4 regions of the Streptomyces sp. NPDC050211 genome follow, and region 4 is predicted to be linked to each of the others. Evidence: riboswitches for the same ligand, from Rfam matches in the RefSeq annotation. Region 4 holds a riboswitch; each other region holds the start of a gene.
What was found. A riboswitch is a leader RNA that binds a small molecule or an ion and turns the genes downstream of it on or off. The one in region 4 is predicted to bind thiamine pyrophosphate.

Region 1 (2,184 bases), on a different contig from region 4:
GATGGTCTGGCCGTGGTGTTCGCCGACGGGCGTGGCGGCCTCGAAGTCGAGCAGGCGGACGGTCCGGTCGTCCGGCGCGAGCATGATGTTGAGGGGGTGCAGGTCGTTGAAGACCAGTCCGCGGTCGTGCACGGCGGCCACGGCGGTCTCGGTGGCGCGGTGCACCGCTAACGCCCAGCGGGTGTACGCGGCGACGGCGTCCGGGTCCGGTTCGGGCTGGAGCAGCGGATGGCGTTGCACGATCGCGGAGTTGAGGGTGCCGCCCGTCAGGAAGTCCATCACGAGGAAGCGGTGGTCGCCGAGGGTGAACCAGTCCCGTACTCCGGGTGCGACCCCCAGCCCGGTGAGCCGCTCCAGGGCCGCCTTCTCCCGTTCCAGGCGGGTCACGGCATCCGCTCCGTCCACGGTGAGTCCCGCGTACGGCCGGGCCTCCTTCAGTACGACCTGCTCGCCGGTCCGCACATCGGTGCCGGCGTAGACCCCGCCCCCGTTGGAGAAGTGCAGCGCCCGTTCGATGCGGTACGGCAGGTCGCGGGTGGTGGTGGCGTTCCGCGCGTCGAGGTGCGGGCGCAGGAACTCCGGGAGCGTCACCCACGCGGGGGGCCGGAAGGCGGGGTCCCGGCGGTCGGGGACCAGTCGGCCGTCCGGGTCCTCGACGGCGGGGACGACGACGCCGTTCTCGTCGACGCAGTGGCGTTCGGTGAAGCCGCCGTAGCGCACGTACAGCGGGCCCTCGTTCCAGCGCAGATCGCTGAGGATGGCGGGTCCGGGCTCGCCGGACAGCAGGTCGCCCAACTCCTTGAGAATCCGGTGGAGTTCGGTCTCGTCCGCCGGGTAGAGGGTGGCGAACTTGCCGCTGTCACCGCGGCTGGCGTACTTGGAGTTGCGCAGGAGCAGCGGCTGGGCGCCGGGCACGAGCTTGAAGGGGATGCCGCGCGGTACGCAGTAGTCCCACAGTCTGGCGGCGGTCTTCTCGGCGTTGTCGAGGCAGGCCGAGACGTGGATCTTCCAGCCCTGGCCCGGGAGCCCGGGGCACGGCGTGCCGTGCTCGTCGACCGGGGCGAGCTGAAGCCAGTCACCGGAGGTGAAGCTCCGCCAGCCTTCCGGGACCGGCCGCAGCGCGGCCTCAAACAGGGAGGCGGCGCCGACGGCGGACAGACGGTCCGGTGTCTCGTAGAAGATCCGGTCGGCGAGACAGTAGATCTCGTAGCGCCTGTCCATCGGCCCTCCTCGGGGGCGGCGTGGGTTCGAGAGTTCCACGCCGCCCGGCGAGGCGGACAGTCGCACATGTCATGAATCCGACATGCGAAATGCACGGGTCCCGGGCATACGAATGGCACACGAATGACCTACGAGACGGGTTCCCTTCGCCGGCATTACCCGGATCAGGTAACTGGGGGTCGCCTTCCGGTCGTCCCACTACTACGACCTTCCGGCCTCTCAGCCCGACCGTCGACGTCGGCAACGGCGGAGACTCACGCCTTCCGCCAGAGTCGGCTACTTCGGTTGGACTCCCTCACTCGTCCCGTAGGCCTACTACTAGGATAAAACGCCCAAGCCTCTACGGAACCCCCTGAATGGAAATTTTCCGAATATGGAACGAAGGTGATTACTGAGACACGAGTGAACACGACTGAAAGGCCCAGCAGATGCCGAAGTACCTCATCAAGGTCAGGTTGACCGTCGACGGGCTGAAGGGCCTGCTCAACGAGGGCGCAGCCGCGCGCCGCCAGGTCGTCGAGCGCATGGTCCAGGGACTCGGGGGCCGGCTCGAGTCGCAGTACTGGGCCTTCGGGGACGACGACGTCTACGTCACGGTGGAACTCCCGGACAACACCTCGGCGGCGGCCATCGGCCTGGTCACGTCGGCGGCGGGCGGCGTCCGCACGAGCACGGTCGTCCTCCTCTCCCCCGAAGAGATCGACGAGGCGATCCGACGGAACGTGGAGTACCGGGCCCCGGGCGCCTGACTCACCCCGGGTAGCGGGATGAGCGGCCCGGACCGCCGCCGCAGCCCTCGAGCGCGACGGCAGCCACGACAGCCGCGCTAATCCTCCGGCGGGAACACCGGCTCCCCGCTCCCCAGCAGCGTGATCATGATCGCCTCCACCGGGCAGCTCTCCGCCGCCTCCAGGATCTGTTCGTTGGCGTCCGTCTCGGGGTCGACGGGGTGGGACTGCCGTC
Region 2 (2,184 bases), on a different contig from region 4:
GGCGCGACGTCCGTCGTCAGCGGGCCGAGCGTATAGAACGGAGCTTCATCGCAGATCTCCTGCTGAAGGTCGATGTTCTCCTTGATCTTGTGCATCGGGACATGTCCCGGGCCCTCGATCATGGTCTGTACGTTGAAACGCTTCGCGATCTGGTTGAGTTCCCCGAGAGTTCGGAGTTCCGCGAACTGCGCCTCGTCATTGGCGTCCGCGATGGAGCCGGGCCGCAGACCGTCGCCGAGCGAGTACGTGACGTCGTAGGCGGCGAGGATCTCGCAGAGTTCCTCGAAGTTCTCGTAGAGGAACGATTCCTTGTGGTGCGCCAGGCACCACGCCGCCATGATCGAGCCGCCGCGCGAGACGATGCCGGTCTTGCGGTTGGCGGTGAGCGGTACGAACGGCAGGCGAACGCCCGCGTGGACGGTCATGTAGTCCACGCCCTGTTCGGCCTGTTCGATGACCGTGTCCTTGTAGATCTCCCAGGTCAGCTCCTCGGCGCGGCCGTCGACCTTTTCCAGGGCCTGGTAGAGGGGGACCGTGCCGATGGGGACGGGGGAGTTGCGCAGCACCCACTCACGGGTCGTGTGGATATTGCGGCCGGTGGACAGGTCCATGACCGTGTCGGCGCCCCAGCGGGTCGCCCAGGTCATCTTCTCGACCTCCTCCTCGATGGAGGAAGTGACCGCGGAGTTGCCGATGTTGGCGTTGACCTTCACCAGGAACCGCTTGCCGATGATCATCGGCTCGATCTCCGGGTGGTTGACGTTCGCGGGCAGCACGGCCCGGCCCGCCGCGATCTCCTCACGGACCACTTCGGGCGAAACCTCCTCCCGGACGGCCACGAACTCCATTTCGGGCGTGATCTCGCCCCGGCGCGCGTAGGCGAGCTGGGTGACGGCCTTGTCGTCGCGGCTGCGGCGCGGCTGGCGTGGCCGTCCGGGGAAGACCGCGTCGAGGTTGCGCAGGCCGCCGCGCGGCGAGGTGTGCTTGATGCCGTCGTCCTCGGGGCGGACGGGACGGCCCGCGTACTCCTCGGTGTCGCCGCGGGCGACGATCCAGTTCTCTCGCAGCGGGGCGAGCCCCCGGCGGACGTCGGTGTCGACGAGCGGATCGGTGTACGGGCCGGAGGTGTCGTACAGCGTGACCGACTGCCCGTTGGTGAGGTGCACCTGGCGGACCGGCACGCGCAGATCAGGGCGTGAGCCCTCGATGTACGCCTTGTGCCAGCCGATGGACTTCCCGGCCTCCTCGCTGGTCGGAGTCGGCGACGGACCGTCCGTCGCGTTCTGCGTGGAGGCAGGCGTGCGTGTGTCCTTGATGGTCATGAGACCTACTCCCTACGCCGGCATTACCCGGTAACAGGTTCAGCGGTCGACGCAGCGGTTTCCGTCTGCCGCCGTTTCATGGGGAACATCACTCGAATCCGATGACGTTCCACGTGAAACATTGCGAAGACGGAGGTCAGCGCCCTCTCAGCCCGGTGCTCCGAGCTCCCGCGTGTACAAAGGTGCCTACACGCTAGCGTCAATTCGGGCGCGCTGAACAGTGGGCCCCGGCCGTTCTTGCGATGATCGGGCGGTGACCACGACGCATCAGTCCCCGTACCCACCGCCCGAGCCGCCCCGCGGCCCCGGCTCCGGAAGCGGCCCCGCGAACGGCAACAGCCGTGGAAGCGGGCCTGTTTCCGGCGGCGGTCGCGAGACTGGAGCCGGAACCAGATCCGGCGACTGGCATGAGCACGGGCCCGCCTCCGACGCCGGACCCGGCCAGAGTTCGGGGGCCGGTGGCGGCCACGATCACGGCGGCGGGGGCGGACACGGACCCGGGGGCGGCGGTGGTGGCGGACATGGCCACTCGCACAGTCACGGTCCCGCGGCGCCCGTCTCCCAGCATCTGCGCAAGATCATCGCGGCGATCCTCATCCCGTTCGCCGCGGCCGTGGTCGTAGGGCTCGCAGTGTTGTGGCCCGGCGGAGCGCCGCCGCACGAGCGCACCGGGGTCGGCTTCGACCGGCAGACGCAGCAGGCCACAGTCACCAAGGTGGACGAGGTCAGCTGCAAGGACGTCAACGCCTCGGGTGAGACCCCGACCGGTGACACCTCCACCGCGGAGGGTTCCTCGGCGCAGCAGCAGGCGAACGGCACCTGCAAGAAGGCGACGATCCGGGTCGACACGGGCAAGGACAAG
Region 3 (2,184 bases), on a different contig from region 4:
GCTACTTCAGTACGAGCGAGGTCCATGACTTGACCCAGTCGTCACGGTTGTCGGCGATCTTCGCCGGGTCCATGGTCTCGGGATCCTCGGCCTGCGGACCGTACTTGGTGAACTCCTCGGGCACCTGGGCGCCTTCACGCACCGGGTAGACGAACATGTTCAGCGGCATGTCGTCCTGGAACGTCTTGGTGAGCATGAAGTCGAGGAGTGCCTTGCCGCCCTCGGTGTTCCCCGCGTTGCTCAGCAGCCCCGCGTACTCGACCTGCCGGAAGCAGGTGCCGGTCGCGACGCCGGTCGGCGCGGTGGCCGGCTTCGGGTCGGCGTAGATGACCTCGGCGGGCGGCGAGGAGGCGTACGAGACGACGAGCGGCCGGTCGGCCTTGGCCTTCTTGCCGCCCGCGGAACCGGAGAACTCCTCGTTGTAGGCCTGCTCCCAGCCGTCGACGACCTTCACGCCGTTGGCCTTCAGCTTCTTCCAGTAGTCCTGCCAGCCGTCGTCGCCGTACTTGGCGGCGGTCCCGAGGAGGAAGCCCAGTCCCGGTGAGGAGGTGGACGCGTTCTCGGTGACGAGGAGGTTCTTGTAGGCCGGCTTGATCAGGTCGTCGAAGGAGGTGGGCGGGGTCAGCTTGTGCTTGCTGAAGTACGCCTTGTCGTAGTTGACGCAGATGTCGCCGGTGTCGACGGGCGTGACGCGGTGCTCGTCCTCGTCGACCCGGTACTCGGGCTTGATCTGGTCGGCGCCCTTCGCCTCGTACGACTGGAAGAGGTCGTTGTCGAGGGCCCGCGAGAGCAGGGTGTTGTCGACGCCGAAGAAGACGTCGCCCTGCGGGTTGTCCTTGGTCAGGATCGCCTTGTTGACGGCCTGCCCGGCGTCGCCGTCCTCCAGGACCTTGACCTGGTACCCGGACTTCTTCTCAAACTCGGCGATGACGCTCTTGGAGACGGCCCAGGAGTCGTGGCTGACGAGCGTGACGGTCTTGGAGTCGCCGCCGGCGGAGTCGGACGACGATCCGCACGCGGACAGCGTGACGAGGCCCAGCCCGACGGCCACGGCTATGTACTTGTTCGTGGTTCTCATGAGTGAAGACCGAACTTCCTACCCAGAATGACCTGGGCGAGGTTCAGAGGGTCTGCGGCCCGCCGGAACTATGGCTGCCGCACTCTCAGCGCTGTGGCGCTCCCCTGTCGGAAAATGAATTGGATATGAAGTTGTACCGACGTCGATGTACCGACGTCGATCAGACTACCTCTCGGTGGCCGCGAGCTGACCACACGCCCCGTCGATCTCCTGACCACGGGTATCCCGGACCGTCACCGGCACACCATGCGCGGCGATCGCCTCGACGAACGCCTTCTCGTCCTCCGGACGGGAGGCCGTCCACTTCGAGCCCGGCGTCGGGTTCAGCGGGATCAGATTCACATGCACCGGCCTGCCCTTGAGCAGCCGTCCGAGCCGGTCACCGCGCCAGGCCTGGTCGTTGATGTCCCGGATCAGCGCGTACTCGATGGACAGCCGGCGCCCGGACCGGGCCGCGTACTCCCATCCGGCCTCGAGCACCTCGCGCACCTTCCACCGGGTGTTGACCGGTACGAGGGTGTCGCGCAGCTCGTCGTCCGGCGCGTGCAGCGAGATCGCGAGCCGGCACTTGAAGCCCTCGTCGGCGAACCGGTGGATGGCCGGGACGAGCCCGACGGTGGAGACGGTGATCCCGCGCTGCGAGAGCCCGAGCCCGTCGGGTTCGGGGTCGGTGAGCGCGCGAATGGCACCCACGACCCGCTTGTAGTTGGCGAGCGGCTCGCCCATGCCCATGAAGACGATGTTGGACAGCCGCGCGGGCCCTCCGGGAATCTCGCCGTCCCTGAGCGCCCGCATCCCGTCCACGATCTGGTGCACGATCTCGGCGGTGGACAGATTCCGGTCGAGGCCTGCCTGCCCGGTGGCGCAGAACGGACAGTTCATACCGCAGCCCGCCTGCGAGCTGATGCACATCGTCACCCGGTCCGGATACCGCATGAGCACCGACTCGACCAGCGTCCCGTCGAACAGCCGCCACAGCGTCTTGCGCGTGGTGTCCTGGTCCGTCGACAGATGCCGTACGACCGTCATCAGCTCCGGAAGCAGCGCCTCCTGCAGCTTGCCGCGCGCCGCGGCCGGGATGTCGGTCCACTGCGCCGGGTCGTGCG
Region 4 (2,184 bases):
GAGAGGGACGTGGCGGACCACTCCGCGCGCGGGACGACGGTTTCGTTCAGGGCGGCGGCCACTCCGGAGGGCGCCGCGGTGAGGGACTTCACGAGGGTGTCGAGGGCGGTGCCGTCGGTGACCTCCCGACGCTCACCGTTGATCCAGACGATCATGCGGGCAGCTCCGTGAGTGCGCCGAAGCGCTTCGGGGTGAAGGGGCGGGCCTCGTCCGGGAGTTCACCGGTGGCCAGCGCGTGGGCCATGGCGTCGCCGGTGACCGGTGTGAGCAGCACGCCGTTGCGGTAGTGGCCGGTGGCCAGCAGGAGTCCCGGGAGGTCCGTCGGGCCGAGCAGCGGCGCGTTGTCGGGGGAGCAGGGGCGCAGTCCGGCCCGGGTCTCCGTCAGCGGCAGCTCGGTGAGGCCGGGGACCAGCTCGTGCGCGTCGCGCAGCAGCTCGTAGACGCCGCCCGCCGTCACCGTCGTGTCCCAGCCCAGCTCCTCGCTGGTCGCGCCGATGACCAGCTCGCCGTTCGCGCGCGGCACCAGGTAGACATGGCTGCCGCGGACCACGGCGCGCACGGTCCGGCTCAGGAACGGCGCGCACCGCTCCGGCACGGTCAGCCGCACCACCTGCCCCTTCACGGGCCGTACCGGCGGCAGTACGTCCTCCGGGACGCCCGCGAGCCGCCCGCTCAGGCTGCCCGCGGCGAGGACGACCTGCCCCGCGCCCACGGCCCTGCCGTCGCGCGTGACGACACCGGCCGCCCGCTCCCGTACGACCGACAGCCGCTCGGCCCAGGTCCGGTGGAAGACCACTCCGGCCCGCTCGCACACGGCCACCAGCGCACCGGCGAGGCGCCGCGGGTCGATCTGGTGGTCGCCGTCGACGCGCAGCCCGCCGCGCACACCGGGCGCGAGCATCGGCTCCAGACGCCGGCACTCCCGCCCGGACAGCCACTCGGAGTCCAGCCCCGACGCCCGTTGCAGCGCGTGCAGTTCGCGCAGATGGGCGCGGTCGTCGGCGTCCAGGGCGACGGCGAGCGTGCCGCACTGGCGGTAGCCGAGGTCGTGGCCGGTCAGCTCGGTGAGCTCGGCCGCGAAGTCCGGGTAGCGGCGGGCCGAGGCGAGGTTCAGGCCGAGCAGGGTCTGCTCGCCGTAGTGCAGTTCCGTGACGGCGGCCAGCATCCCGGCCGCCACCTGCGCGGCTCCGCCGCCCGGCTCGGGATCCACGACGGCCGTGGCGAACCCGCGCTGCGCGGCCCGCCACGCCGTGACCAGGCCGATGATTCCGCCCCCGATGACAAGGACGTCCGCGGTGTCGGACGTGGCGTTGTCGAACGTAGCTGTGTCGGACGTATGCGACATGGGCGTCCAGCCCCTCCCTTCGCCGGCATGACCCGGATCAGGTTCGTACGGTCGGAGGCCGCCAGCCTCCCTCTCAGCCCGGTGCGTCCGGGCTCCCGCGAGTGCTCTACGTTGGCCACCCTAGCCCTTGGTTCCGCGCCTCTGTAAGGGAGCCTCTTGTCATGCCCCGCTCGCTCGACGGCCTCGTCCTGGCGCCTGTCGCCGACCAAGCCCCAGGTCAGGTGGGTACGCGCACGCGGTTCACCTACCACGAGGAGGACGGGACGATCTGGGCCGAGTACGCGGGCGGGGACGTCGTACGCGGGCATCTGGTGGGTACCCGTGAGGGCGACCGCCTCGACTTCCGGTACGTGCAGCTCAAGGGCGACGGGACGACGTCCTCCGGGCACTGCGTGTCGACGGTCGTGGAGCTGCCGGACGGCCGGGTGCGGCTCAAAGAGACCTGGGAGTGGGAGTCGCAGCCGGGCAGCGGGACGAGTGTGGTGGAGCAGGTCGACGAGGATTGTGGAGCAGGTCACTGAACCCGGCCGCTGACTGACGGATCGTCAGTTGTCTATGGTGATCAGGTGAGCGAGCAGACGCAGCAACGAGGCACGTCACAGCCGCGACGCGTGGTCGTGGCCGGCGCGGGCATGGCCGGGGTGCAGACGGCCGTCGCCCTGCGCGAAATGGGCTTCACCGGCACCGTGACGCTGATCGGCGCCGAGCCGCACCAGCCGTACGACCGGCCGCCGCTGTCCAAGGCCGTACTGCTCGGCAAGGCCGAGGGCTCCGCCTTCGACGTGGACTTCGAAGCGCTCGGCATCGAACTGCAGCTGGGGCGCGAGGTGCTGGGTGTG

Region 1: linked by a shared signal. The riboswitch ahead of lanKC (class III lanthionine synthetase LanKC) and the one ahead of thiO (glycine oxidase ThiO) in region 4 are both predicted to bind thiamine pyrophosphate.
Region 2: linked by a shared signal. The riboswitch ahead of thiC (phosphomethylpyrimidine synthase ThiC) and the one ahead of thiO (glycine oxidase ThiO) in region 4 are both predicted to bind thiamine pyrophosphate.
Region 3: linked by a shared signal. The riboswitch ahead of AB0I98_RS29050 (thiamine ABC transporter substrate-binding protein) and the one ahead of thiO (glycine oxidase ThiO) in region 4 are both predicted to bind thiamine pyrophosphate.

What each region holds. Positions count from the first base shown of each region.
Region 1 covers NZ_JBFALC010000025.1:67,223-69,406, forward strand. Annotated here, with positions in the region: gene lanKC (class III lanthionine synthetase LanKC) at 1-1,221, opposite strand, end outside; TPP riboswitch at 1,346-1,528, opposite strand; gene AB0I98_RS24315 (GYD domain-containing protein) at 1,650-1,970, shown strand; gene AB0I98_RS24320 (ferredoxin) at 2,048-2,184, opposite strand, start outside.
Region 2 covers NZ_JBFALC010000013.1:40,300-42,483, forward strand. Annotated here, with positions in the region: gene thiC (phosphomethylpyrimidine synthase ThiC) at 1-1,322, opposite strand, end outside; TPP riboswitch at 1,315-1,504, opposite strand; gene AB0I98_RS16345 (YibE/F family protein) at 1,576-2,184, shown strand, end outside.
Region 3 covers NZ_JBFALC010000034.1:19,900-22,083, reverse strand. Annotated here, with positions in the region: gene AB0I98_RS29050 (thiamine ABC transporter substrate-binding protein) at 2-1,078, opposite strand; TPP riboswitch at 1,076-1,194, opposite strand; gene rlmN (23S rRNA (adenine(2503)-C(2))-methyltransferase RlmN) at 1,244-2,184, opposite strand, start outside.
Region 4 covers NZ_JBFALC010000043.1:20,232-22,415, reverse strand. Annotated here, with positions in the region: gene thiS (sulfur carrier protein ThiS) at 1-155, opposite strand, end outside; gene thiO (glycine oxidase ThiO) at 152-1,345, opposite strand; TPP riboswitch at 1,343-1,454, opposite strand; gene AB0I98_RS33085 (hypothetical protein) at 1,507-1,866, shown strand; gene AB0I98_RS33080 (FAD-dependent oxidoreductase) at 1,912-2,184, shown strand, end outside.